DNA from 3 places in the Brevibacillus sp. AG162 genome. Region 2 is predicted to be linked to each of the others. Evidence: riboswitches for the same ligand, from Rfam matches in the RefSeq annotation. Region 2 holds a riboswitch; each other region holds the start of a gene.
The links. A riboswitch is a leader RNA that binds a small molecule or an ion and turns the genes downstream of it on or off. The one in region 2 is predicted to bind cobalamin.
Positions count from the first base shown of each region.

Region 1 (8,040 bases), on a different contig from region 2:
CACGGTTGAGCAGGTCGATGAAGTTTTCCGTTTGGCCTATGACGCTGATTTTCAATTTGCTTCGTACATGGCTATCTCCAAATTTTATAAAGATTACGCCCTGAAAACGAACGATAAATCGATGTACTTGGAGCAGTATCCAGACCGAGTGGCCGTTGTGGCACTGTCCCTTGGACAAGGTGACTTTGAACTCGCCAAGCGTTTAACAGTATCGATGATGGATCAACGCTTGCAGCCAGCGACACCAACCTTCCTGAACGCGGGAAAAAGCCGCCGTGGAGAAATGGTCTCCTGCTTCTTGCTCGAAATGGATGATTCACTGAACTCCATCAACTTTATTTTGGGAACTTGTATGCAGCTATCCAAAATTGGCGGCGGTGTAGCCGTGAACCTGTCCAAGCTTCGCGGACGAGGAGAGCCGATCAAAGGCGTCGAGGGCGCAGCAAAAGGTGTCATGCCCGTTCTCAAGCTGCTGGAAGATGCGTTTTCCTACGCGGATCAAATGGGGCAACGCAAAGGCTCAGGTGCAGCGTACTACAACATCTTCGGCTGGGATATCAACGAGTTTCTCGATTGCAAAAAGATCAATGCGGATGAAAAAGCACGCATCAAAACGTTGTCCATCGGCTTGATCGTACCAAACGTATTCTACAAGCTGGCTGAGGAAAACAAGCCATTGACTGTGTTTGCTCCGTACTCTGTGTACAAAGAATACGGCGTGCATCTGGATGATATGGACCTCGATGACATGTACGAGGAGCTCTTGGCAAACGATCGCATCAAGAAAAAGACCGTGATGAGCGCACGCGAGATGCTGACCAAAATCGCGATGATTCAAATGGAATCGGGTTATCCGTACATCATGAACAAAACAAATGCGAACAACAACCATGCGCTGAAAGACCTTGGTTCGGTGAAAATGTCTAACCTGTGCACGGAAATCTTCCAGCTGCAGGAGACTTCGACGATCACCAATTACGGAGAAATGGATATCATCCGTCGCGATATTAGCTGCAATCTGGCATCGCTCAATATCGTCAACGTGATGGAACGAAAAATGATCCGTGAATCCGTCCACGAAGGCATCGAAGCCATTACAGCCGTGAGTGACATGACGCGTGTAGAAAACGCTCCAGGCGTTCAAAAGGCAAACCGTGAGCTGCACTCAGTAGGTCTCGGTGCGATGAACCTGAACGGTTATCTGGCAAAGAACAGAATTGCTTACGAGAGTGAAGAAGCCAAGGATTTCGCTCGTACGTTTTTCATGATGATGAACTTCTACTCCTTGGAGAAAAGCATGGAAATTGCCAAGAAAACTGGCGCCACCTTCTTGGGCTTTGAACAATCGGAATATGCAAAAGGCACTTATTTTAACAAGTATTTGACGAACGATTACAGCCCGCGGACGGAAAAAGCAAAGCTTCTCTTCGAAGGGATGCACATTCCAACGCCAGAGGATTGGGCGGAACTACAGCAAAAGGTGCAAAAGCATGGCGTTTACCATGCGTACCGTTTGGCGATTGCGCCGACACAGAGCATTTCCTACATTCAGAATGCGACTTCCAGCGTGATGCCAATCGTCGAGCATATCGAAACGAGAACGTATGCCAACTCTACGACGTATTACCCGATGCCGTACTTGTCGCAGGAAAACTATTTTTACTACAAATCGGCGTATGTCATTGATCAATTCAAAGTGATTGATCTGATTGCCGAAATTCAAGAGCACATCGACCAAGGAATTTCGACTGTGCTGCACGTGAACAGCAATATTTCCACCAGAGAACTGGCTCGCTATTACATTTACGCAGCGAAAAAAGGTCTGAAATCACTCTACTATACGCGTACGAAGCATTTGACTGTAGAAGAGTGCATTAGCTGCGCAATTTAGGGAACGAGATTCATTAAAGGAAAAGCATCAAGCAAAAAGAGAAGAGGAACGCCATATGAAAGCAGTCAATTGGAACAGGCCGGACGACGATTTTACGATGACGTTTTGGAATCAAAACATCATGCAGTTCTGGACGGATGATGAGATTCCGCTGTCAGATGACAAGATGTCCTGGATGGAGCTCAGTGCGACTGAACGGGATACGTATAAAAAAGTATTGGGCGGTCTCACCTTGCTGGATACGGTTCAGGGTGGAGTAGGGATGCCGAAGATCATGGAGCATGTCGATGGACTGCAAAGAAAAGCGGTTCTCGCCTTCATGGGCATGATGGAGCAAATCCATGCCAAATCGTACAGCAGTATTTTTACAACGCTGGCATCGACAGAAGAGATTGACGGTATTTTTTCGTGGGTAGAAAACAATCCGCATCTGCAAAAGAAAGCGGCCCTCATCTCTAAGCGCTATCAGGAAATTGAGAAACCGAAAGACTTGTACATGGCGATGGTAGCGTCCGTCTTCCTGGAAAGCTATCTGTTTTACAGCGGCTTCTTCTATCCGCTCTATTTGGCGGGTCAAGGCAAGATGACAAGCAGCGGGGAAATTATCGACCTGATTGTTCGTGACGAGAGCATCCACGGACTCTATGTCGGCGTTCTCGCCCAAGAAGTATATCAAGGTCTGAGTGTGGTCGAGCAGACCGCAGCAAAAGAGGAGCTGTATGCCCTTCTGCGTGAGCTGCAAGAAAATGAAGAGGCCTATACGACTTCGTTGTATACGGAAATCGGATTGGCTGACGAGGTTCATGCCTACGTGCGCTACAACGCGAACAAGGCATTGATGAATCTGGGGCTGGACCCGCTATTCCCAGAGGAAGAAGTGAACCCGATCGTGCTGAATGGCATTCGGACGCAGACGAAGCAGCATGACTTCTTCTCGAAAAAAGGAAATGGCTATGTCCGCACACTGAACGTAGAACCGTTGACGGACGATGATTTTATATTTTAATATGACAAAAAATGGATTCTGTGTTACTGTATGAACAGTATGTTGCCCTGCTAATTTATTGGGGCACTTCACAGAACCATGACAATTTCATAGGAGTGGGAACAGGTTCTTTGGTCGTCAGGATCGACCAAGGATGAAAAGGGAAGTCGGTGAGATTCCGACACGGTCCCGCCACTGTATGAGGGGAGTCGGCACATTGAATAGCCACTGATCCAAACGGATTGGGAAGGCATGTGCAGATGATGATCCCAAAGTCAGGAGACCTGCCTGTTTCGACGACACTGCTTAACCTACGGGAGATAGGGAGGTGTTAGGATGCTGTGATCTCAGTGCTTATTTGGCATTTCTAACGTTCTTTTTGATCGTTGGAGATGCCTTTTTTATTGGGCGGATTCGAGTCAAGATCGATTAAAGAATGGAGAGGAAGCTCATGAAAAGCAGCAATTTGGGATATCCACGGATCGGGAAGAACCGCGAGTGGAAAAAGGTATTGGAAGCATTTTGGGCAGGCACCATCGATGAGGCAAGCCTGGTACAGCAAATGGAGCAAATCCGTCACCAAAACCTGTTGTGTCAGCAGGAAAAAGGGGTCGATCTGATCCCTGTGGGTGACTTTACGTACTACGATCACATGCTGGATATGGCTGTGATGTTTGGAATGGTCCCCAAGCGTTATGAATACGAGGGAGGCCCGGTTTCATTCGCTACATACTTCGCCATGGCTCGCGGTTCGAAGGAAGCTGTCGCCAGCGAAATGACGAAATGGTTTAACACGAACTACCATTATATCGTCCCGGAGTTCGGTGAACGACAACCATCCATAACGGAGAACAAGCCTCTCCAGGCATATTTGGAGGCCAAAGAAAAGCTCGGTATCATCGGAAAGCCTGTCATTGTAGGCCCGTATACGTTTGTCAAATTGTCCAAAGGATATGAGAAAAACGAATTTGAGACTGTCGTGGATCAACTCGTTCCGCTTTACATAGAAGTTCTCCGGGAGTTGGAGCTGCATGGCGTGGAATGGGTGCAAATCGATGAGCCAGCATTTGTACGGGATGTCTCGTCGCATGATCGCGCCATCATCAAACGGATTTATACGCAAATCGATCAAGCACTACCGCATCTACAGTGCATGCTGCAAACCTATTTTGAAGCGGTGGATTGGTATGAGGAGCTGGTTTCATTACCGATAAAAGGAATTGGTCTTGATTTTGTACACGGGGCCAAGCGCAATCTAGCGAATCTGACAAGACATGGGTTTCCGGCAGAAAAGATTCTCGCGGCGGGAATCATCGACGGTCGAAACATATGGCGTGCGTCCATTGAGGAGAAATGGGAGCTGGTCAAAGAAATTTCCGAAATAGTTCCACTCGAAAAGCTGTGGCTGCAGCCGTCCAGTAGTTTGTTGCATGTACCGGTAACGGTTGAAGCAGAGAGCGACTTGCCAGAGGAAGTCATGCCAGCATTGGCGTTTTCCGACGAAAAACTGGGGGAAGTACAGCTCTTAGTCCAAGGATTCCAATATGGTAAGTATGTCATTTCGAGAGAGATCTCCCAAAATGAAGCGGATTTGCTCAAGCTGGCACTATCTCCAGCGAGGAATCGTCGAGAAGTGAAGAATGCTTTGCGTCAAATAGCTGCTGCAAAACCTGAAAGAAGCGTCCCTTATCTCGAACGTCGAGAGATTCAACAAGATATGTGGAAGCTGCCACTGCTGCCAACTACTACAATCGGAAGCTTCCCGCAGACGGCGGAGGTTCGCCAAGCCCGACAGCAGTTTAAAAAAGGGAACTGGACAGTGGAGCAATACGATGCTTTCATTCAGGCGCAAATCAAGGAGTGGATCGAGATACAAGAAGAGCTCGGTTTGGATGTCCTCGTCCATGGCGAGTTTGAGCGAACAGATATGGTTGAGTATTTTGGCGAAAAGCTCGATGGCTTTTTGTTCACGAAAAACGGCTGGGTGCAGTCGTATGGCTCGCGCTGCGTGAAGCCACCTATTATTTACGGAGATGTGGAGTTTGTGGCACCGATGACGGTCAAAGAAAGTGTGTATGCAAAGTCATTGACCGACAAACCAATGAAAGGCATGTTAACAGGTCCAGCGACCATCTTACATTGGTCATTTGCTCGAGTCGATGTCACCCGACAAGAAGTGTGCGAACAAATCGCCTTGGCATTGCGAAAAGAAGTAGAAGCCTTGGAAGAAGCGGGGATTCTCATGATTCAAGTCGATGAACCAGCACTGCGCGAAGGACTTCCGCTCAAAAAGGAAGAACAGGCAGCTTATCTCGAATGGGCTGTCAGAGCGTTTCGTCTAGCGACCTCAACCGTTGCGCCGAGCACCCAAATTCACACACATATGTGCTATTGCGAATTCCATGATTTTATGGATGTCATCAGCGAACTCGATGCCGATGTGGTTTCGATTGAAACTTCCCGCAGCCACGGAGAGCTCGTGTCTGTGTTCGAAACAGGTACATATGACAAAGGCATCGGGCTCGGTGTATACGATATCCATAGCCCCCGGATTCCAGCTGTCTCAGAAATGGAAGAGATGGTAGCACGAGGTGTACAAGTACTTCCACCAGATCAATTTTGGATTAATCCGGATTGCGGGCTGAAGACAAGAGGGAGAGAAGAAACCATTCAGTCATTACGAAACATGGTTGCGGCAACGAAGGCGATTCGGAGTCGTTTGACAGCCCAGTAGGAAGGTGCACGCGATGGAGGAGCCGCACAAATGATGACAGAAGCACTTTCATAAGTGATACGATTAGCAACTTGAGTAGGGGACTTCGTTTAGGGAGTCCTTTTTTCATTGAGTTTGGTTTAAGACTCCTTGAGTCCACCTTGGGAGAGTACGATTGTTATTGTAGAGGAGCCAGATCCTCAACGATGTGAAGGATTACATTTTAATTACTTGACCGAGCTCATAAAAAACGGCTGATAGCAAGAGAAGTTTTTAGTAGTAAAAGGTTGTGGATGAATTATTTTCGTAAAATTAAAAATTATATTGACGTTCCAAGTGCTATGATTTAACTTATTTCTTATATGGTTTCCAACAAAAGGAGATTTAGGTATATTATCTCTTCTTTTTCGGTCAATAGAAGGGGCGAAGATATTGCAAAGTCTGGTGTTACCGCTTACTCATCCACAGAAACGAATTTGGTACATTGAAAAAATCTATCCCAATCTGCCTATGTACAACATCGGAGGGATTGTACATCTTAAAGGCCCTGTTGAGTTGGCGCTGTTGGAAGAGGCAATCCATCTGTTTCTTGAGAAACATGAAGGCGTGCATGTTCGGATCAGCGAGCATGAGGGTATACCTGCTCAGATTGTCGTTCCCTATCGCCGTGAAACTGTACCGTTGCTTGATTTCAGCCAAGAGGATGATCCACAAGCTGCGGCGGCCAAGTGGGCGGAGACGGAATTCAGACGAGCTTTCCAGCTTGTTGGGCAGCCGCTGTACTGTTTTGCTCTGCTTAAAATGACTGAACAGCATAACGCTTATTTTGTGAAGTTTCACCATTTGGTGGCGGATGGATGGAGTATTCAGATCATGACTGATCAGATCTGCAGTCAATACCTCCAACTGCTCGCTCAAGAAGAGATCGATCAGACCCCGGAACCTAGTTATATCGAAACGATCAAAGGGGAGCGCGAGTATTTGGAAAGTGCGCGCTGCACCAAAAACCGTCGTTATTGGCTGGACAAGTTCCGCTTGCTGCCGGAGGGATTTCTGCACAAGAGTTCGGATGACCTGTCGGGAAGGCGAAAACGGTATTTGCTGGACGGACCGTTGTCTATGCGTATCAGAGAGTATGTCGAACAAACGAAGTGTTCGCTTAACACATATTTCACCGGGTTGGTTTTGCTCGATCTCTATAAGACGACTCAACAGCAGGATTTAATCATCGGTAGCCCGGTATTGAACCGTTCCGGAGCTAAGGAAAAACGAATGGTAGGAATGTTCACCAGCACAGTTCCTTTTCGTACAACTGTCAACGGTGAAGCCGCAGCTTCCGAATTCCTCAAGCGGTTGAACCGTGAATTTCGCGACGCGTATTTTCATCAGCGCTATCCGTACGATCTACTGGTCTCGGAGTTGGAGCTGAACAAGCAGGGAGTCGATCAACTGTTTCAAGTCTGCGTAAACTATTACAACACAAAACTAGTGAGCGGTTGGGATGGCGTCACGGTAGAGAATGAGGAGTTCTATAGCGGGTATCAAGTCTATTCGTTGCAAGTCGTTATTAAGGATTGGCAGGATTCGGGACGAATTGAACTGCAGTTTGATTTTAAAAGGGACGATTATGATGAAGACGCGATCGAACGGATGCAACGTCGGATGGTATTGCTGTCAGAACAGATTTTACTGTCCGGCGGTCAGGTCACAATCGATGGGCTGACAATCCTTGAAGAGGCGGAACGAGAGGAGTTGCTTGTGAGGCGCAATCGCACCGTTACGGACTATCCATCCGTTCCTGTGCATCAACTGTTCGTTCAGCAGGCGAAAGCTGCCCCGCATAGAATAGCTGCAATCCTCGGGCGGAAGACACTCACGTACGGTGAATTGCATGAGGGTTCAAATCGATTGGCACATCTACTGAAGGAGCGTGGCATAGGGCCGGGATCGATTGTAGCCGTACATCTTCGGCATTCGTTTGAGCTACTGATCTCACTGTTTGCAGTGTTAAAATCGGGCGCTGCTTACCTACCGATGGATCCGGCGTATCCGTCAGACCGGATCTCCTTTCTATTAAAAGACAGTCGGGCGGCTCTGTTGTTGGCGGACGAGTCCTTTTCGGCCGGCGCTGAGGTTGTCACCGATATAATACGCGTGAATGAGCTGGCGAATGACGCAGGCTCGCCGGAAGATCTGGAGACGAGTATGAATGCGGAAGCCCCCGCCTATGTGATCTACACATCAGGTTCGACCGGACTGCCCAAAGGGGTTGTCGTCACGGAGAGGGGGCTGGTCAACTACGTGTGGTGGGCGATGAAAAGCTATCTTCGCGGGCCGGACGATGTTTCGGCTCTTTACACGTCACTCGCCTTCGATCTGACAGTCACCTCAATTTATCCGGTTTTGATCTGTGGCGGCGCCATCGCTATTTATCCAGCCAAGGAAGACGAG
Region 1 covers NZ_VFNO01000001.1:993,999-1,002,038, forward strand. Annotated here, with positions in the region: gene nrdE (class 1b ribonucleoside-diphosphate reductase subunit alpha) at 1-1,891, shown strand, start outside; gene nrdF (class 1b ribonucleoside-diphosphate reductase subunit beta) at 1,947-2,897, shown strand; cobalamin riboswitch at 2,984-3,182, shown strand; gene metE (5-methyltetrahydropteroyltriglutamate--homocysteine S-methyltransferase) at 3,328-5,610, shown strand; gene FB479_RS04725 (non-ribosomal peptide synthetase) at 6,022-8,040, shown strand, end outside.
Region 1: another riboswitch for cobalamin. It lies ahead of metE (5-methyltetrahydropteroyltriglutamate--homocysteine S-methyltransferase); the one in region 2 lies ahead of FB479_RS20805 (energy-coupling factor ABC transporter permease).

Region 2 (8,040 bases):
ATATTTCCAATCCCATTCGATCCTTGGAAAGTTCTGAATACCTCGTTTGCTATGCGTACACCATTTAAAAGGGTATCTATATCAAGGTTTAGATTAGAAACCCTTGGCGAACGAGACTCTCTTCTCGCCCGACGGCTCGTCTTGGTCCACTCTTGATAATACCGCCCAAGGGAATCGGGATTTTTATGCAGCTTTCTGATCGAGACCTTATTCGACTTGAGCCAATCTGCAAATTCAGGGCTAAAGCCATTCATTTGTCTAGCCACCTTTTACTCTCACCTCGTTTCATAAATGAATAATGCAAAGGGATTGTATGTCCCTTTGCATTACTCTTTTGCTACACATATTTCCTAATCCCAAGAACATCCAACAATGACAAGCAAAACGAACAAGACCAGGATCAGAGCAAAGTCATCAAAGCCATTAAAGATACTCATTATGCCTCCCCCTTTCCTTAGACAACACTACTGTATGCGTTTCGCAGATGTTTTGCCTGTACGATGACCTATTAAGCAAAAAGGAGCAAGCATTTGCCCCAATCGTCCCTTCTCCCTCGTACATGTAGACGATCGTGTATCCTTCCTCTCCCTCTTTCCCAACCTCAGCAAGCAGTTCTCCTTCCCCGCCTACTATTTTTTTACTTCCATGGCGAAAACCACTATGACAATTCTCGACAAAGACGAATCGTACGCCTACGACTTCTCGTGCATAAAAACGCAAAAAGAGCCTAGTACAAGGCTCCCTTTGCGTTGCATTTACTCTTTTACATAAAGCTGATACATCTCGGTTTCTTCATCAGTTGCTTTTGCGATTCGAAAAGCTTCTTCCACGCTTTTCTTGTTTTGAATTACCTCGTAGAAAAAGCGCAGTGCGAACATCAGCGCAGAATTTCCGTCCGGGTAATCATCTGGCCCGATATACGTATGGCAACCTCTGTCGAGAAAGGCCTTCGCTAATTCGGGATAACCAAGCGAGCATCCGTTACCTACCACGATTTTTCCATCCAGCTTGGCAAAACGTCTAACCTCGTCAGGACCAAAATCACCCTTTGGTTCTCCTTCCTCGTAAACGTCCTCACCCAGCTCTGGCATAATGAGGCTTCCCTCATCGCCATGGAAATTCAGAACAATCATGTCGGTATTTGGGTATAGGTCGCTGCCATTCAATACATCGATCAAATCGCTTGGTCGACCAATCCAGTACGTAAAGACTCGAGCTCCAAAATACTCGAGTGTATTTCGGATTGCGTGGCTATCCAGATCCGTATCCGGACCGATTACTAAGGCTACATTCATTTCAGGTTTACTCATCGTGATATTCCTCCATTTTGTTGTAAGCGGTTTTTATTTGTGGGTAAACAAAACCATTTACATGGAGGGGGTCGGGCCATCTGGTGAATGGCAAGACGTTACTTCTTGGTCATCATGAATAGGTAAACTCCTCTTCCATTGGAAATTTTTAAAATTTCAAGCAGTATATCACTCAATATCTGGAAAGTAAAGCTTTTCCGCCTCTCGTTTTGCAGCGATTACGCAAACCCTTTTTTGATTTTGGTCTTCATGTCACGATACAGCTCTCCGTAAGTAATGGCATGTTCGATATGCGAATAGGAAAGCACGGAATCGCCATCTTTGCTCTCGCAGCACGCAAAGAACAAGCTTTCCATCAGATTGTGATTTTCGATGGAGTTGGTAATATGGACGCAATCCTCAATGGAATCATGAGCGTCATGCTTGTAGAAAAGAAACGTCCCTTCTTTGAACGCCCCTTTTTTGTTGGCGTCTTTCCAGATGAGCATGCCCAAGGTAATAAAATACCCTTCTTGGAAGCGGATGACGCCTGTAATGACAGAATTTATCGTAGTCGGAATGATCGCAATTGAATCATTGAGCTGATTGACGTATTCATACAACGCTTTATTGGATTCTCGAAGATCAGCGATCGGTATATGAAGGAGCTGCTTGTCTCTTAATTTTTCTACGAGTTGCTGAACGCATAGCGTCTTATTCAAAGTTGAAATCACAACCTCATCACTTCTCCCATTGTAAGTAAGTGCCTTCTTTACGTTATTCGTGATGAATGGACATATCCCTACAAAATCCGCACAAATCTTCTTAACTTTTCAGCGAGAATCATTCCATGAAAAAAGCCCTTCACGCCTTTTATGTGGCGAGAAGGGCTCTTTGGCGCAAATTTACGCCTTTCCTTTTAGGTAATCATCCTTTATCTTCTTTTCCTGTTCGGCGGTGGTCATCTCTTTCTCCAATACTTGATACATCAGTTCATCCTTTACATCACGAGAGATTCCTTTTTCCTGATGATTCGGGACAGATGAACTCGAGACAGAGTCATGTTGCATACGCGTACCTCCATGGCTTTTTGGGGTTAGCTTACCCGAAAGCGCCCGCTCCATTCACCATACCCGCTGAACACTGAGCCTTTTGCGCAGCTCCTCGACCGAACGCGGAATATTTCCGCCCAGTTCGCGCTTCCACTGCTCAGGCAGTGCCTCCCACACATCGACAAGCAACGGCATGCCCAGATGAAGACTCTCGAGCATCACTCTGTTTTCCAATGCCTCCTGCGGATCTCCCGCGAAAACAAGCCTGCCTTCATCCATGATGCAAATCCACTCCGCCCATTCAAACGCAATATCCATATCGTGTGTCGCCATCAAAACCGTCGTTCCTTGCTGGTGAATGGCATCGAGCTCCCGCAGCAAATTTTTTGTCTGATAGCGATCCAGATATGCAGTAGGCTCGTCCAACAGCAAAAGCTCAGGCTCCATGACCATAACCCCCGCGAGTGCCAGACGCCGTTTTTGTCCCAGGCTCAAATGATGTATCGGAGCTTCTGCCAGCTCTCTCAACCCGAATGCATCCAGCACCTTTTCTACCTTTGCCCGGATTACGTCTACAGGCAGCTTCTGATTGCATAAACCGTAGGAGATATCTTCCGCGACCGTGCTTGCGATCAGCTGATGCTCGGGATCTTGAAAGACCAAGCCTACCTTTTGTGTCAATTCTTGCAGTGCAGCGCGTTTGTAGACAAGCGGTTTCCCCTTCCACAGCACCTGTCCCTGCTGTGGCTCGATGATCCCGTTTCCATGCAAGAACAAGGTCGACTTCCCACAGCCATTCCGTCCCAAAAGGACACATTTTTTCCCTTCTGGAATCCATAAGGACAGCCCAGACAGAACGGGTCCCCGCCCCCCCGGATACGTGTACTGCAAATCAATAAACTCCAACAACCTTGATGTCATAACCGCCAACCTCCTGTCCACCACTCAAGCAGCACCAGCAGCATACAGCCTGCGATTGACTCCCACTCATAACGGCGCGAGCGAGCATGGGTATGAAACGAGAGCACCTGCATGCTCTCCCCGAAGCCTCTAGCCGCCATTCCTTTGTGCAGGGCTTCGTATTTGCGCATTGCTCTGACAAACAATTGCGCAACGAGAATCCCCGCATCCCGAAGCGTCGCGCGGAAGCCGCGATGACCTCCGCGCGAACGCTGAGCAATCCAGAGCTGGTGAGAAATCGTTACTAACACAAAAATAAACCGATACATGATCATTAATAAGTCAGTCACAAGGACAGGCATACGAAGTCGGCGAAGCACCTGCAGGATTTCGGCAAACGGCACGGTAAACAAAAGGAAGGCAAAGCAGGATAAGCTTGCCATGGTACGCCAAAATAAGATCCAAACTTTACTGAAGGAGGACATCGGCACATAGAGCACATACGATCCCACTTCCCATGCTGTTGCGACCTGGACCTGCACTTCACCTGCTCTCGCCCCTTCTACCATTAGGGCAGGGAGCCCCGCCGCAAAAAACGAGAGCGACACCATCATAAAGGCACAATAGATACGGACAGGAATCTGGGCATACACCACTACCCATACCGTCATCCAGACAACAACGGCCATCTGCATCCATACATGTCCCACCAAGACGAGCAGTAACAATGCACTCGCCAGCAATAGCTTATGAGCTGGCGGCAGACATTTCAGCCTGTTTTGATAAGAGAGAGAATCAAGCTGCAGCCCGTTCATTTTTTCCGCTTATCCAACCGACCTTTGTACAAGCCCACGGCGTAGCCGATCACTCCCGCTCCCAACGCCGCCTGCACCGCAAACAATAGACTCTCCGTCTCTCCCCCTGGCGGTTCTATCAGCGGCTGGAACCACGGTTCGTAGCTCGGAGCGATCTCCTTGATCGCTTCCTCTGCCACGCCGTCTGCGCCGCCAAATTCCGAATCCTGCACCAGCAACAGCGGGACAATCGCCAGTACGATTACCCCCAAGAGTAAAAGCCAGTTCCATCCTTTTTTCACAGCGATTCCTCCCGTTTGAGCAAACGAAGCTGTGTAAGCTCTTTTGCGTTGTAAGATAACAACCAGTTCCAAACAAGAACGGTCAACAGACCTTCACTGATTGCGAGCGGTACTTGCGTGAATGCAAAAATTCCTGCGAATTTGGCAAACGAGGCCAACACTCCACCAGATTCAGCTGGAAATGCGAGTGCCAGTTGAATCGAAGTCACCACATAGGTAGCAAGATCAGCCAAGGCAGCCGCTGCAAAAACAGCCAGACGCTGGCTTCCGCCCACTTTCATGATCATCTGATAGATTCCGTATGCCACAAGTGGTCCTACTACTGCCATGGATACAGCATTTGCCCCTAGCGTAGTCAAACCTCCATGTGCTAAAAGTAAGGCTTGAAACAAGAGCACCATGCTCCCTAACACAGACATCGCAAAAGGTCCAAACATAATGGCGCCAAGGCCCGTTCCAGTCGGGTGAGAGCTGCTGCCTGTAACCGAAGGGATTTTCAGTGCAGATAAAACAAAGGCAAACGCTCCTGCAACACCAATAAGGAGCTTCATTTCGGGATGTTCTTTTACAATCTTGTTAATCGAACGAATCCCAAGAATAAAAAATGGCAAGAAGACAGCCCACCAAAACAAGGCCCAGGATAATGGCAAATACCCTTCCATGATGTGCATCGCGTGTCCTGTCTCTGGTTCATTGAGCAGAAAATACAGGACAAAGCCCGCGATCATCAGACAAGTAGTTACGAGACGAGATCGATTCATGTTCATTCCTCCTTAACTGGCTTTCGTTCGTTCTTTTCCTAACAAACAAAAAAATCCCATCCATCAATGGACGAGATGTGCACACAAAACAACAGACTGATTATACAGCCTCATTGCCTCGTATTCACCGCTCCTTTCCGCGAAGGTTTTGTGGGTGTGGCTACTAGGTAGGTCTCCTGGCTTCCAGATCCATGCGCTCTTTGTCCTTCCCCATACGAAAATGAGTGGTATCCTTATCAAAGAGAGCTCCCTGGTTACAGTGGCGGGACCGCTCGGGACTTTCACCCGATTCCCTGTTACCCTTTATGCGTCACATAAAGGCACCTAACGCCGACAATATGCAATTGACAGACAATTCATGTTTGTCCCACATCATTATACCGAATCACTACATAAATCGGAAGAATATAAGCAAAAACGCATAAACCGATGCCCCACTACAAACGGAGCCATCGATCTATGCGTACTTGTTCTATCTATTCTTTTGCGTCTACGCCAATTACTTCACTAATATGTTTAAAACCATCGCGTTGCATGAGCTTGAGCAGTTTTTTGTTGATTTGCTTGGCGATACCTGGGCCCTGATAAATCATCCCCGTATACACCTGAACGAGACTGGCTCCTGCTCGGATTTTCGCGTAGGCGTCTTCACCGCTATAAATGCCGCCAACACCAATAATTGGCACCTTGTCTCCTACTTCTTGATAAATCTCCTTCACCCAAGCAGTGGAACGCTCCGTAAGAGGTCTTCCGCTCAAGCCTCCTGCTTCCTCGGCAAATCGATGTCCGGAAACCGCCTCGCGTGACAGTGTCGTATTGGTAGCGATAATTCCGGCAATTCCTTCTTCTACAGCAGCGTGAACAACATCGCGCATGTGCTCATCCGACATGTCTGGCGCTACCTTCAGCAGAATCGGTTTTTTCTTGATGGAACGCGCTTCCATTTCAGTTGCCTTTTCCCTTACTGCACGCACCAAATGACGCAAGCTCTCTGTTTCCTGCAAGTCACGCAGATTCGGGGTATTCGGAGAACTGATGTTAATGACGAAATAGTGACCGTATGCATAGAGCATGTCCATACATTTGCTATAGTCGATGGCCGCTTCTTCATTCGGCGTTACTTTGTTTTTCCCAATGTTAATCCCAATCGGAACATCTGAGTATGCGTAATCGACCAAATGCTGGGAAGCCAGATACGCACCGTGATTGTTGAAGCCCATCCGGTTAATGACAGCCTGATGTTCCGGCAATCGGAACAAACGCGGCTTCGGATTGCCTGGCTGTCCCTGCGGCGTCAACGTCCCAATTTCCACAAACCCAAAACCAAGGGCACCCAATGCATGATAGACTTCTGCATTTTTATCAAAGCCGGCTGCAAGTCCGACTGGATTCGGAAACGTCATTCCCCATAGCTTATTCTCCAACCGCTGGTCTTTTACCTGATAGATCATCTTCAGGATGCTTTTGCCTGGAGCAGAATCCTCCACCAGCCTTAAGGCACCAATTGTCTTTTCATGAATCTCTTCCGCATCTTGCTGGAACAGATATTTTCTTATGAGCTGATACATCGGCTGCACTCCTTACTCCGTTTCTACCTTTTTACCTCATAGTAGAATACCATACTTTCTCGGGAGGATGTAACCTTTATACCTGATACATATTTCCAAGCAAGAAGGCAAATCCTAACAGCACCACCACGCACAGGGGGACAAGTCTTTCATGAAAGTGGACGGAAAAATCGGGATTGGTCAAGCCATTATGGTGATGATGCTGACGATCGGCATTACGAACCACGTAACCGTCATCCCCCTCTTATTGAGCAAAGCAGGCAGAGATGCTTGGTTAAGCGTGTTGCTTGCAGGTATTCCTTTTTCCTTGTGGGTGTATCTTTTGTTTGTGATCAATCGAAGAATAAAGCAACAAGCATTGTCTGAATGGCTTCAGCAGCGAACAGGAAATATTGTCAGCCATCTCTTGCTCGCTCCGATCATGATCTGCCTGTACCTGATGGCGTTAACCAATCTAATCGATACCCAGACATGGACTACGGTCAACTACCTGCCTCGAACACCCGAGTGGGTGACCGCATTCGCCTTGATGGGATTATGTGTGCTCGCAGCTATCGGGGGAATGACTTCTATAGGAATCACAGCAGGAATCCTTCTGCCTATCGTCGTGTTGCTCGGATTTTTCGTCGCTTTTGGCAATATTCCCAAAAAGGATTATAGTCTTTTACTGCCGCTTTTCCAGAACGGTATTCGTCCTCTGCTGCTTGGGATACTCTACGTTGGCGGCGGTATTACCGAGCTGTTTCTGCTGCTATTGCTACAGCATCACGTACGCAAGCCACTCCGCCTCGTACACTATTTCGTTATGCTCGGCATTACGCTTCTGTTGACACTCAGTCCGTTGACGGGGGCGATTGCAGAATTCGGACCTGTCGAGTCTGCGCGTCAACGTTTTCCTGCATTTGAACAATGGCGGCTCCTCACCATCGGAAAAGACATCGAAAATATGGAGTTCTTCTCGATTTTCCAGTGGCTCTCTGGCGCTTTTATTCGAATTACCATCTGCTTGCTGCTCCTGGGAGAATTACTCACGATCCGTACCAGAAAACAACGCAAATACACGATCCTGTTTCTCGGGGGGAGCATGATCGCCTTTACCAGCCTCCCGTATAGTGACATGCAGTTTGTTTCCTTCCTGACGCACGTATACTATCCGCTTTACTTCGTCATTATGATCATTGTCTCACTCGCACTCATCCTGATTTCCCTGCGCAAACCATCCAAACAGGAGGGAATTGGCCATGACCCTTGAAGAGGAACTGCGAGCAAAATTCGCGCATTGTGCGGACGTCGTTTTTATGCGTACGGTCACATCTGAAGACCAGCCTGTGTTGATGCTTTATTGCGAAGGACTTGCAGACGTTCGTCACTTAC
Region 2 covers NZ_VFNO01000007.1:124,791-132,830, reverse strand. Annotated here, with positions in the region: gene FB479_RS20840 (YjcZ family sporulation protein) at 351-437, opposite strand; gene FB479_RS20830 (delta-aminolevulinic acid dehydratase) at 756-1,310, opposite strand; gene FB479_RS20825 (hypothetical protein) at 1,529-2,023, opposite strand; gene FB479_RS30565 (hypothetical protein) at 2,195-2,359, opposite strand; gene FB479_RS20820 (energy-coupling factor ABC transporter ATP-binding protein) at 2,414-3,262, opposite strand; gene cbiQ (cobalt ECF transporter T component CbiQ) at 3,259-4,056, opposite strand; gene FB479_RS20810 (energy-coupling factor ABC transporter substrate-binding protein) at 4,053-4,337, opposite strand; gene FB479_RS20805 (energy-coupling factor ABC transporter permease) at 4,334-5,098, opposite strand; cobalamin riboswitch at 5,248-5,441, opposite strand; gene FB479_RS20800 (quinone-dependent dihydroorotate dehydrogenase) at 5,575-6,666, opposite strand; gene FB479_RS20795 (GerAB/ArcD/ProY family transporter) at 6,818-7,918, shown strand; gene FB479_RS20790 (spore germination protein) at 7,908-8,040, shown strand, end outside.

Region 3 (8,040 bases), on a different contig from region 2:
TCACCCGATCTCATCCATGCTTTGTGTGTATGTATGCTGTCGCCGCTAATGCCAAGCACCTCGACATTCAAATCCGCGAACTCCTTGATCCGGCGGTTGAGGCTGAGGATTTCCGTCGGGCATACTTTCGAAAAGTCAAACGGGTAAAAGAACAAAAGAAGCCATTTTCCACGATAGTCTACCAAGCTCTTTGACAAGGGAAATCCGTTGTCAAACGTAACGGTGTCCATCGTAAAATCAGGTGCAGGAAGTCCAATACGCGCTGTCATAGATCAATCTCCTCGTTTCTGATACCGTATGTCAGGTACTGGTAACAAAGTATCACGAATGATAAGGAGAATCAATTAGTTCGGAATATCAGAAGTGTTGTGGAGCTTTTTTGCATCGTTCTTTTGTAGAAGGAAGTAAACGATTGGAATGAAGGCAACCAAGAAACAACAGGCGGCGAGAATCGGCAATACGGACATCTCCATAACAGCACGACCGAGATAAGTTTGCCAGCCGATTGCAGCTAAACCGAGCAAGTAGGCGATACCTGTGAGATGGATGAATCCCGTACGGCCAGTGGACACGTGTTTTTTACGTTCAGCTAACCAAGCGACAAAAGGAACTGCTTGCAGAGCATGAAAACCAATACCGTGGAGCCAAATGATATTCCCCTGCTGCCCGACCACTCGACCATCATTGAATGAAATCCAGAGGCCTGCCGCAAACGAGAGCATAATCGCAATCATTGCATAGCGGATGCCAACTGCCAGCTCTGGGTGTAGGGAATAAGCTTTTCTGCGGAAAAACTGAATGGCAATGAATACATAGAAGAGGACCAAGAGAAGAGCCACAAAAGTAAAAATGGAACCGACAGCGACGTCGAAGGGTGTGCCATTTTTGACGAACCTCGGGTCCACGCCGCGGAAGTTTTGTACGGTTTCCGCTCCGTAAGAGTATAAAGCAAGCAAGATATAAGACCAGCGAAAGAAAGCTCTACTTCGCGTGCCCAGGGCAGATAACGGAATGATTGCGGCTGTCGACAATAAAAATATTCCGAGTGCGGCATTAAAGGAAAACGCTTTCGAGACATCGCCATTTGGAGCGACGGGTCCTCCGTGCAGCATGACCCAGATTGCACAAATGGCAGCCAATAAGAAGCCGAGCATGCCGGTATACACTAACCATTTCTCCCCTTGAAAGAAAGGGGGTGCTGTATGACTTTCCATAACAGATTGATTCATGAATCGAGTTCTCCCTCCTGTAAAGTTTTGGTACTCTGCTATTCACTTTACAGGGATGGAGAATACGGAATAACGGGCAGCGGAATGAAATCGAATTAGGACCAGGGACGGATTTGTTCTCGTTCCTGAGGGAGAGCTTTACCATCAGGAAAAATTGAAGTAAACTGTATAAAAATGACAAAAAGGAATAAAAAATCAGGCTATTGTACACCTTCCTTCTGAGCTAAAGGTTTGGTTCACCATTAGGGGTACTGCTTTCCTGATTTTTTTCGTGATGCCAATGAAAAATCAAATCTACCTTCGCCGGAAAAATAAAATCATCGTACATCAGGGGCAGCATGAACTGCCTACCTCTTATTTAGCTGCGGCTTTGCGCAATATTGAGAGCTTAGGCTATACCTTTTCACTGGAATTGCTAGAAAGAATCCGGACGCTGTCGGAAGGAGAGTTTTTCGCGCTCTATTCGGATGTAATAGCTGTACTCAAGGTAAAGATCGGGTCATCCCGCCAGTACAAGCCGATGTATCCGAATTTTCCTAAGCAAGTCATGGAGGCTAGCGAGGGTGAGCTGTTTGTAAATGCGATCATTCATTATTTGACGTGGAACCTTCCTGTGCACGAAGTGAAAAAACGGTTGCCTCTGCTGAGAGAATCTCGCCTGAAGCTGATTCATTTGGGCACAGACGAAGAGCTGATTCAGATAGGAATGAACTTGCTGCGCTCCAATAGCTCGCTCTCTGCTACTGACAGGGAAGACTTGGAGGGCTTGATTCAGGCCTATGAAGGAATCGCAGAAGCTCTGCCAGCGGAGATTCCCCAAAAGGAAAACGTGGCGATTGCTGCGAGCCTGTTGCTGAAGTATGACAAGCTTCCTGCTGCTTTTTTTGCCCACTATTGCAAGACCGCGACAGATGTGTTGCGTCTGGCAGTGGCGCTGTCTGACGGGGATGTGAGCTTGGCAGAGCCTGCAAAATTTCGCAAGTTCAAACGCGGGGAGAGAAGGCTGCTCCTTAGCCTGCTGGAAGCCAGCTCGAATATCGTAGAAGACATGAATCGTTACAAAAACAGATGGATTCGTCTCGGGGAAATCTTGCATCCGTTTGAATATAAGGATCGCTATCCGAAAGCGGCAGAAGCATTCGATATTTTGCGCAACAATCACAAGGTCGAGACGTTCAATAGCCAAGTAGAGCAGGCGCTGGTCCGTGCGGATGTGAATACAGCGATCAAGCTGCTCGAACAGCGTCCAGGGGAATTTGCCCGACGTCTGGATCATTTATTGCGTTTGACGGAGCAGGGGAATCCAGTTCTTTCAGCCTTCGAGAAAATTGCGGGTGGTGTATCGACTCCAGTTCTTCTGCAAGTCATGAATCACTTCGACAAACGGGATAGCTACGGGGAATGGCGGACCTTTTTTCCGAAAGGGCAAGTGGCGAAAGTACAGGCAATCGAAAACCGAGTGCCAGGGCTTCCAGAGGACATCAGACAGAAGGCAGCGGATATTTGCCGGACATCGTTGTTGAACCGTTTTGCCCAATTGCCGGCGCTGGGCAACGTCTATATCGACCCGCGGCTGCAGGAGCATCTCGTTCCGTTTTCGATGCGATCTGCCAGCAAAGCACTGCGTACGATTGCACGCGGCTCCCGGCTAACGATCCCGGATGGAGGAACGATTCGCTTTTTCCTGTGGTGGAGAGAAGGGATTGTCAACGATGTCCCTACAGGCAGAGTCGATATCGATTTGTCTGCCGTGCTCTATAACGAAGACTGGAGATACATGGAGCATATATCCTATACCAATCTGCGTTCCGACAAGTATCAAGCGTGCCACAGCGGGGATATTGTGGAGGCGCCCAAAGGCGCGTGCGAATTCATCGACATCGACATGGAATCTGTCATCCGCTATGGCGGTCGATATGTCGTCATGAACCTGTATTCGTTTACGAGTCAGCCTTATTGCGATTTGCCTGAATGCTACGCAGGCTGGATGATTCGTTCGGCGCCACAGACAGGAGAAATTTTCGAGCCGCAGACGGTACAGGACAAGATTGATCTCGCCGCAAACACGCGGATTTGTATCCCGGTCATTCTGGATCTCGTGGAGAGAAAAGTGATTTGGACGGATATCGCCCTGAATTCCGATCCGCGTTTTGCCAACAATGTGGAGTCCAATGCCGGAGGGGTGGAGCTGATGGGAAGAGCGCTCACCTCGTTGGTGAAGCCTACCCTGCATGAGTTGTTCATGCTTCATGCACAGGCGAGAGGGACCCTGACTGATCAAGCTGAAGAGGCAGATACGGTATTTTCCTTGGAAGAGGGAATTACGCCGTTTGATACGGAGATCATCATGGCGGATTTTATGCAGTGATTGATTTATAAGGAATAAGCAAGACCGTCAGGCAGTATGCGCTGACGGTCTTTTTCTTGAATCTTATTTCTTACATCGACAAAACCCCGCCATAGATGGGCTCTTGCTGCGTTTTTTGTCCCCAGGTGCGCGTTCCGTATTCGAAATGCCACCATTCTTTCGGATAGTTGACGAATCCGGCATCGCTCATCAAATGATAGAGCAGTCGGCGATTGTCTCGAATCTCGATGTCTTTTTGTGTAGGCTGTACGAGTTCTTCATAATGGCGAGTCGAAGCCCTTTCACTGAAATCATCGAAGGCTGTCCCCATCTCCAGCCATCCATCAGGTCCTGCGATAGTCAGATCGACTGCGCCACCGGATAGGTGAGGGGACGGTTTGGAGAGGTCTGTTGTTGGATAAGCGACGAATTTGCTCAATTCTTCCGTGAGAGCGGGTCCTTCCTGCCAGCCTTGTAAAAGCAAGGCTTCACGAAAACGTTCATACAACGAGGCTTGTACTTCGAACGAGCGCCAGCCGTCCAACACGACGAGCTTGTAGCCAACAGGCAGTTGCGCGGCTGCCATGGCGAGCTTGCGTGCTGCCCCTTCTCGCAAAAAAGCTTCTGGCTGTGTTCCGGCATAGCCCTCGTGGTAGTAGGCTGGATAGACCGTGATTTGGGCAGAAAGGGAAGAGAGTGGGATCATCGGTTCGCCGCATTCCTTGATGGGGAGTGGGCTGGGCAGGACCATGTCTGTTATTTTTGGAATTGGCGGAAATAGCATGACTGCACACCACTTTCGAGTGTTTTGCCAATAGGGTAACGAAAAACGTCAAGTAAGTAAACGGTCATTATCTTAAATTTTCTGCCAATAGACACCTGCGACGAATCGGCAGCTTTTGCTTGAATCCTCGGTAGCTTTTGCTATTATTAAAGCAAGTGCTTGTCAACGAAACGAATGACATTTACATATGGAAGAGAAACAGGTCCTTGTTTTTGCGAAACCGATTCGCAGGAGCAAGGTTAAAAGGGAAGTTTGGTGAAAAGCCAACGCGGTCCCGCCACTGTAAGAGAGTAGCTGTTCTTCAAGGCATCATGCCATCCACTGCCCATCCGGGAGCGGGAAGGAGAAGAAGAGCGATGATCCTCGAGCCAGGAGACCTGCCTGTTTTTATGTTTACACTGATTTCCTTCGGGTCAAAGGAAGAGGTGAGGATTGTGGCTTTTCAGCTATCCGCGCTTTGTTTTTCCTTACGTTCTGGGGAAACAGAGCGCTTTTTTATTGGCTTCGGAAAGTATTTGGAGGAAACAGCGGAGTAAAATACATCACTTTTTGAGGTGGTCACGATGGAGAAAAACGATAAGAAGCGGGGCTTGACCCTCGTTTACACAGGAGACGGCAAAGGAAAAACGACGGCAGCCGTCGGGTTGGCTGTGCGGGCGACAGGGCGCGGGAAAAAGGTGCTGATGGTTCAATTCATCAAGTCGCCGGAGCGTACGTACGGAGAAAAGATTATTTTTGATAAATTGGGCATCGAAATTGTGCAAAAGGGTGTCGGCTTCACATGGACGAAGACACCGGAGGAGCATCGTCTGGCATTGAAAGAAGCTTGGGCGTTTGCGAGCGAAAAGCTCTCTTCCGGAGCGTACGATGTCGTCATTCTGGATGAGCTGAATAATGCATTGGCGATTGACCGCTTTCCGATTGACGATGTGCTGCCATTGACTGATGTGTTGAAAGCGATTCAAAACAGGCCAAGCCATATTCACCTCGTGATTACGGGACGGGCAGCAAAGCAGGAGATTTTGGACATCGCAGATTTGGTGACAGAGATGAAGCCAATCAAGCATTACTACGATGAAGGGATTCCAGCTGTGCTGGGGGTAGAGTTTTGACAAGCGCAGGTGTAATAGAGACGTACGGTCATGGTGGAGACTTGCTGACAGCAGCGCAACGCTTTGGTCGAGAGCCCGGGCAGTTTCTGGATTACAGTGCCAATATTAATCCGCTGGGAATGCCAGCAAGCGTCCGTGAGATGCTGCTGACTTCGCTCGCTGCTGTAGCGCATTACCCAGACCCTGGGCATCGTGTGTTTCGTCGTGTACTGGCGAAACGACTGCTAGTGCCGGAGGAATGGTTGTTGCCTGCCAATGGTGCAGCGGAGGCAATGGCACTGGCCATTCTCGGTCTTTCGCCGCAAACAGTTGGAGTGGTGTATCCTTGCTTTTCGGAATACGCGCAACTTTCCGAGCAGTATGGCGCTCGTGTCATTGGCTGCTTCGGGAAGGAAGCGAACGGGTACAAGCCCGATCCTGAAGAGCTGCACGCTCTTTTTACGCAGTCTGATCTCGTCTTTGTCGGGTCGCCAAACAATCCGACAGGAATCCTGTATCAACCGGATGAGCTGCGCCAAATGGCGGAATGGACGAAAGAGACCAATACGTGGCTCATTGTGGATGAGGCTTTTCTCGATTTTGTGGACGAAGAGCGGCAGTATACATTGGCGACGCAGCTGGAGCGCTCTCCCCGTGTGATTTTGATGCGTTCGATGACGAAAATGTACGCGATCCCGGGATTGCGCCTTGGTTATGCGATTGCGCACCCAGATGTCATTGCGAGGATGCGCAAGAAGCAAGTGAGCTGGAGCGTGAATGCACTGGCCCTTTTGGCTGGAGAGCTGTGCTTGCAGGAGCAGGCATACGAGGAACAGACGCGCAGGCTCATAAAAGCAGAACGTGCGTATTTGACCGATTGCATCAGCGGTGAGTTGGGATGGCGGGTATGGCCAGGGGAGGCAAACTTTTTGCTGCTGCGCTCGCCAGAAGGATTGCCAGCAGAACAATTGCAGGCACGGCTCGGCAAAAAAGGGGTTCTGATCCGCAACTGTGCTATGTATCCCGGTTTGACGGCACATGATGTGAGAATCGCCGTGCGTGGACGTGAGGAAAATGAACAACTTCTGGCAGCGCTCCGCGAGGTCCATGCGGAAGGAAGTGAACAGCGATGAGCTTGGTGCTGGTAACAGGCGGTGTCCGCTCAGGAAAAAGCCGCTACGCAGAAGAGCTTGCGATAACGTTGAGCAATCGAGTCCTGTACGTGGCGACAGGCAAGGCCTGGGATGATGAAATGAAGCAGAGAATCGAGCTGCATCAGGCACGTCGTCCGCTGGAATGGGGCTGTGTGGAGGTAGGAGAGCGATTAACCGATTACCACGCATTCAGTGAGCAGTATGATGTAGTGTTGATCGATTGTCTGTCTACCTGGGTGAGTAATCGGTTGATGAGCGTGGATGAGTCGGAATGGAGAAGTGCATCACACACGCAAGCCCTTTTCCAGGAAGCAGAGGCATGGCTGTCCCTCGTGCAGAATTCCCCGCAAAAAGTCATTGCCGTCACAAGCGAGGTCGGATTGGGCGGTGTAGCCTTGAGTCGTTTAGGCAGATGGTTCGCGGATGTGCTGGGCGATGTCAATCAGAGAAGTGCGCGACAGGCGGACGCCGTCTACGCGGTTTTGTCAGGGATACCGTGGAGGATCAAAGGATGAATGCATTTTTACACGCGATCTCGTTTTTTACGCGTATTCCGGTTCCATGGCTTCGTCCTTCAGAGGAGGCGTGGAGAAAAAGCGTCAACTGGTATCCCGCAGTTGGTTTGGTCATCGGTTTATTGCTATGGGGTGTGCATCAGGCAGGACTGGTGTTGTTTAGTCCATGGATCGCCGCTATTTTGACGCTGGTCGCATGGGTCTACGTGACCGGTGGTCTTCATATGGATGGGTGGATGGACCTCGCGGACGGTCTTGGCAGCAGCAGACCGAGAGAGCAAATCCTTGCGATTATGAAGGACAGCCGTGTAGGTGCGATGGGCGTTCTTGCTGCGATTATGCTGTTGCTGATCAAGGCGGGTGCAGTCGCAGAGCTCGCACAACCGGGATGGAGCAGCTTTTTGATCGTAGCACCAGTGGCAGCACGGACACATGTGCTTTTGTCGATCAAGCTCTGGCCGTATCTTACGGCGGACAAAGGGATCGGAAAAGGCATCAGTGCTGGACTTTCCGTTTCCTCTATCATCGTGAGCTACATCATCGTGTTTGCCGCAGGATGGTATTTTGGGGGCTTGCAGGTCATGACAGCTATTTTCCTGTCACTGTTGTTCGCTCTGTTGTTTTCACGCTCGGTTGCAAAAAAACTGGGCGGCTTAAATGGAGACTGCTACGGGGCTGTTATCGAAAGCAGTGAAGCGGTCGTTCTGCTGGTGTTGGTCGGGAGCTGGTGGCTATGAAGCTAGTTTGGATACGTCACGGGGAGACAGACAGCAATCGTGAGCATCGATATTTGGGGCATAGCGACGTTCCATTAAATGAACATGGGTATCTGCATGCGAGTGAGTTGGCAAAGGAATTACCTGTACTCATCGGGCAACCTGCTGCAATCTACGCAAGCGATCTGCTCAGATGCATCCAGA
Region 3 covers NZ_VFNO01000002.1:869,007-877,046, reverse strand. Annotated here, with positions in the region: gene FB479_RS08980 (peroxiredoxin) at 1-269, opposite strand, end outside; gene FB479_RS08975 (hypothetical protein) at 345-1,229, opposite strand; gene FB479_RS08970 (TerD family protein) at 1,510-3,597, shown strand; gene FB479_RS08965 (M15 family metallopeptidase) at 3,668-4,360, opposite strand; cobalamin riboswitch at 4,544-4,759, shown strand; gene FB479_RS30445 (hypothetical protein) at 4,717-4,896, shown strand; gene cobO (cob(I)yrinic acid a,c-diamide adenosyltransferase) at 4,924-5,472, shown strand; gene cobD (threonine-phosphate decarboxylase CobD) at 5,469-6,584, shown strand; gene cobU (bifunctional adenosylcobinamide kinase/adenosylcobinamide-phosphate guanylyltransferase) at 6,581-7,120, shown strand; gene cobS (adenosylcobinamide-GDP ribazoletransferase) at 7,117-7,857, shown strand; gene FB479_RS08940 (histidine phosphatase family protein) at 7,854-8,040, shown strand, end outside.
Region 3: another riboswitch for cobalamin. It lies ahead of cobO (cob(I)yrinic acid a,c-diamide adenosyltransferase); the one in region 2 lies ahead of FB479_RS20805 (energy-coupling factor ABC transporter permease).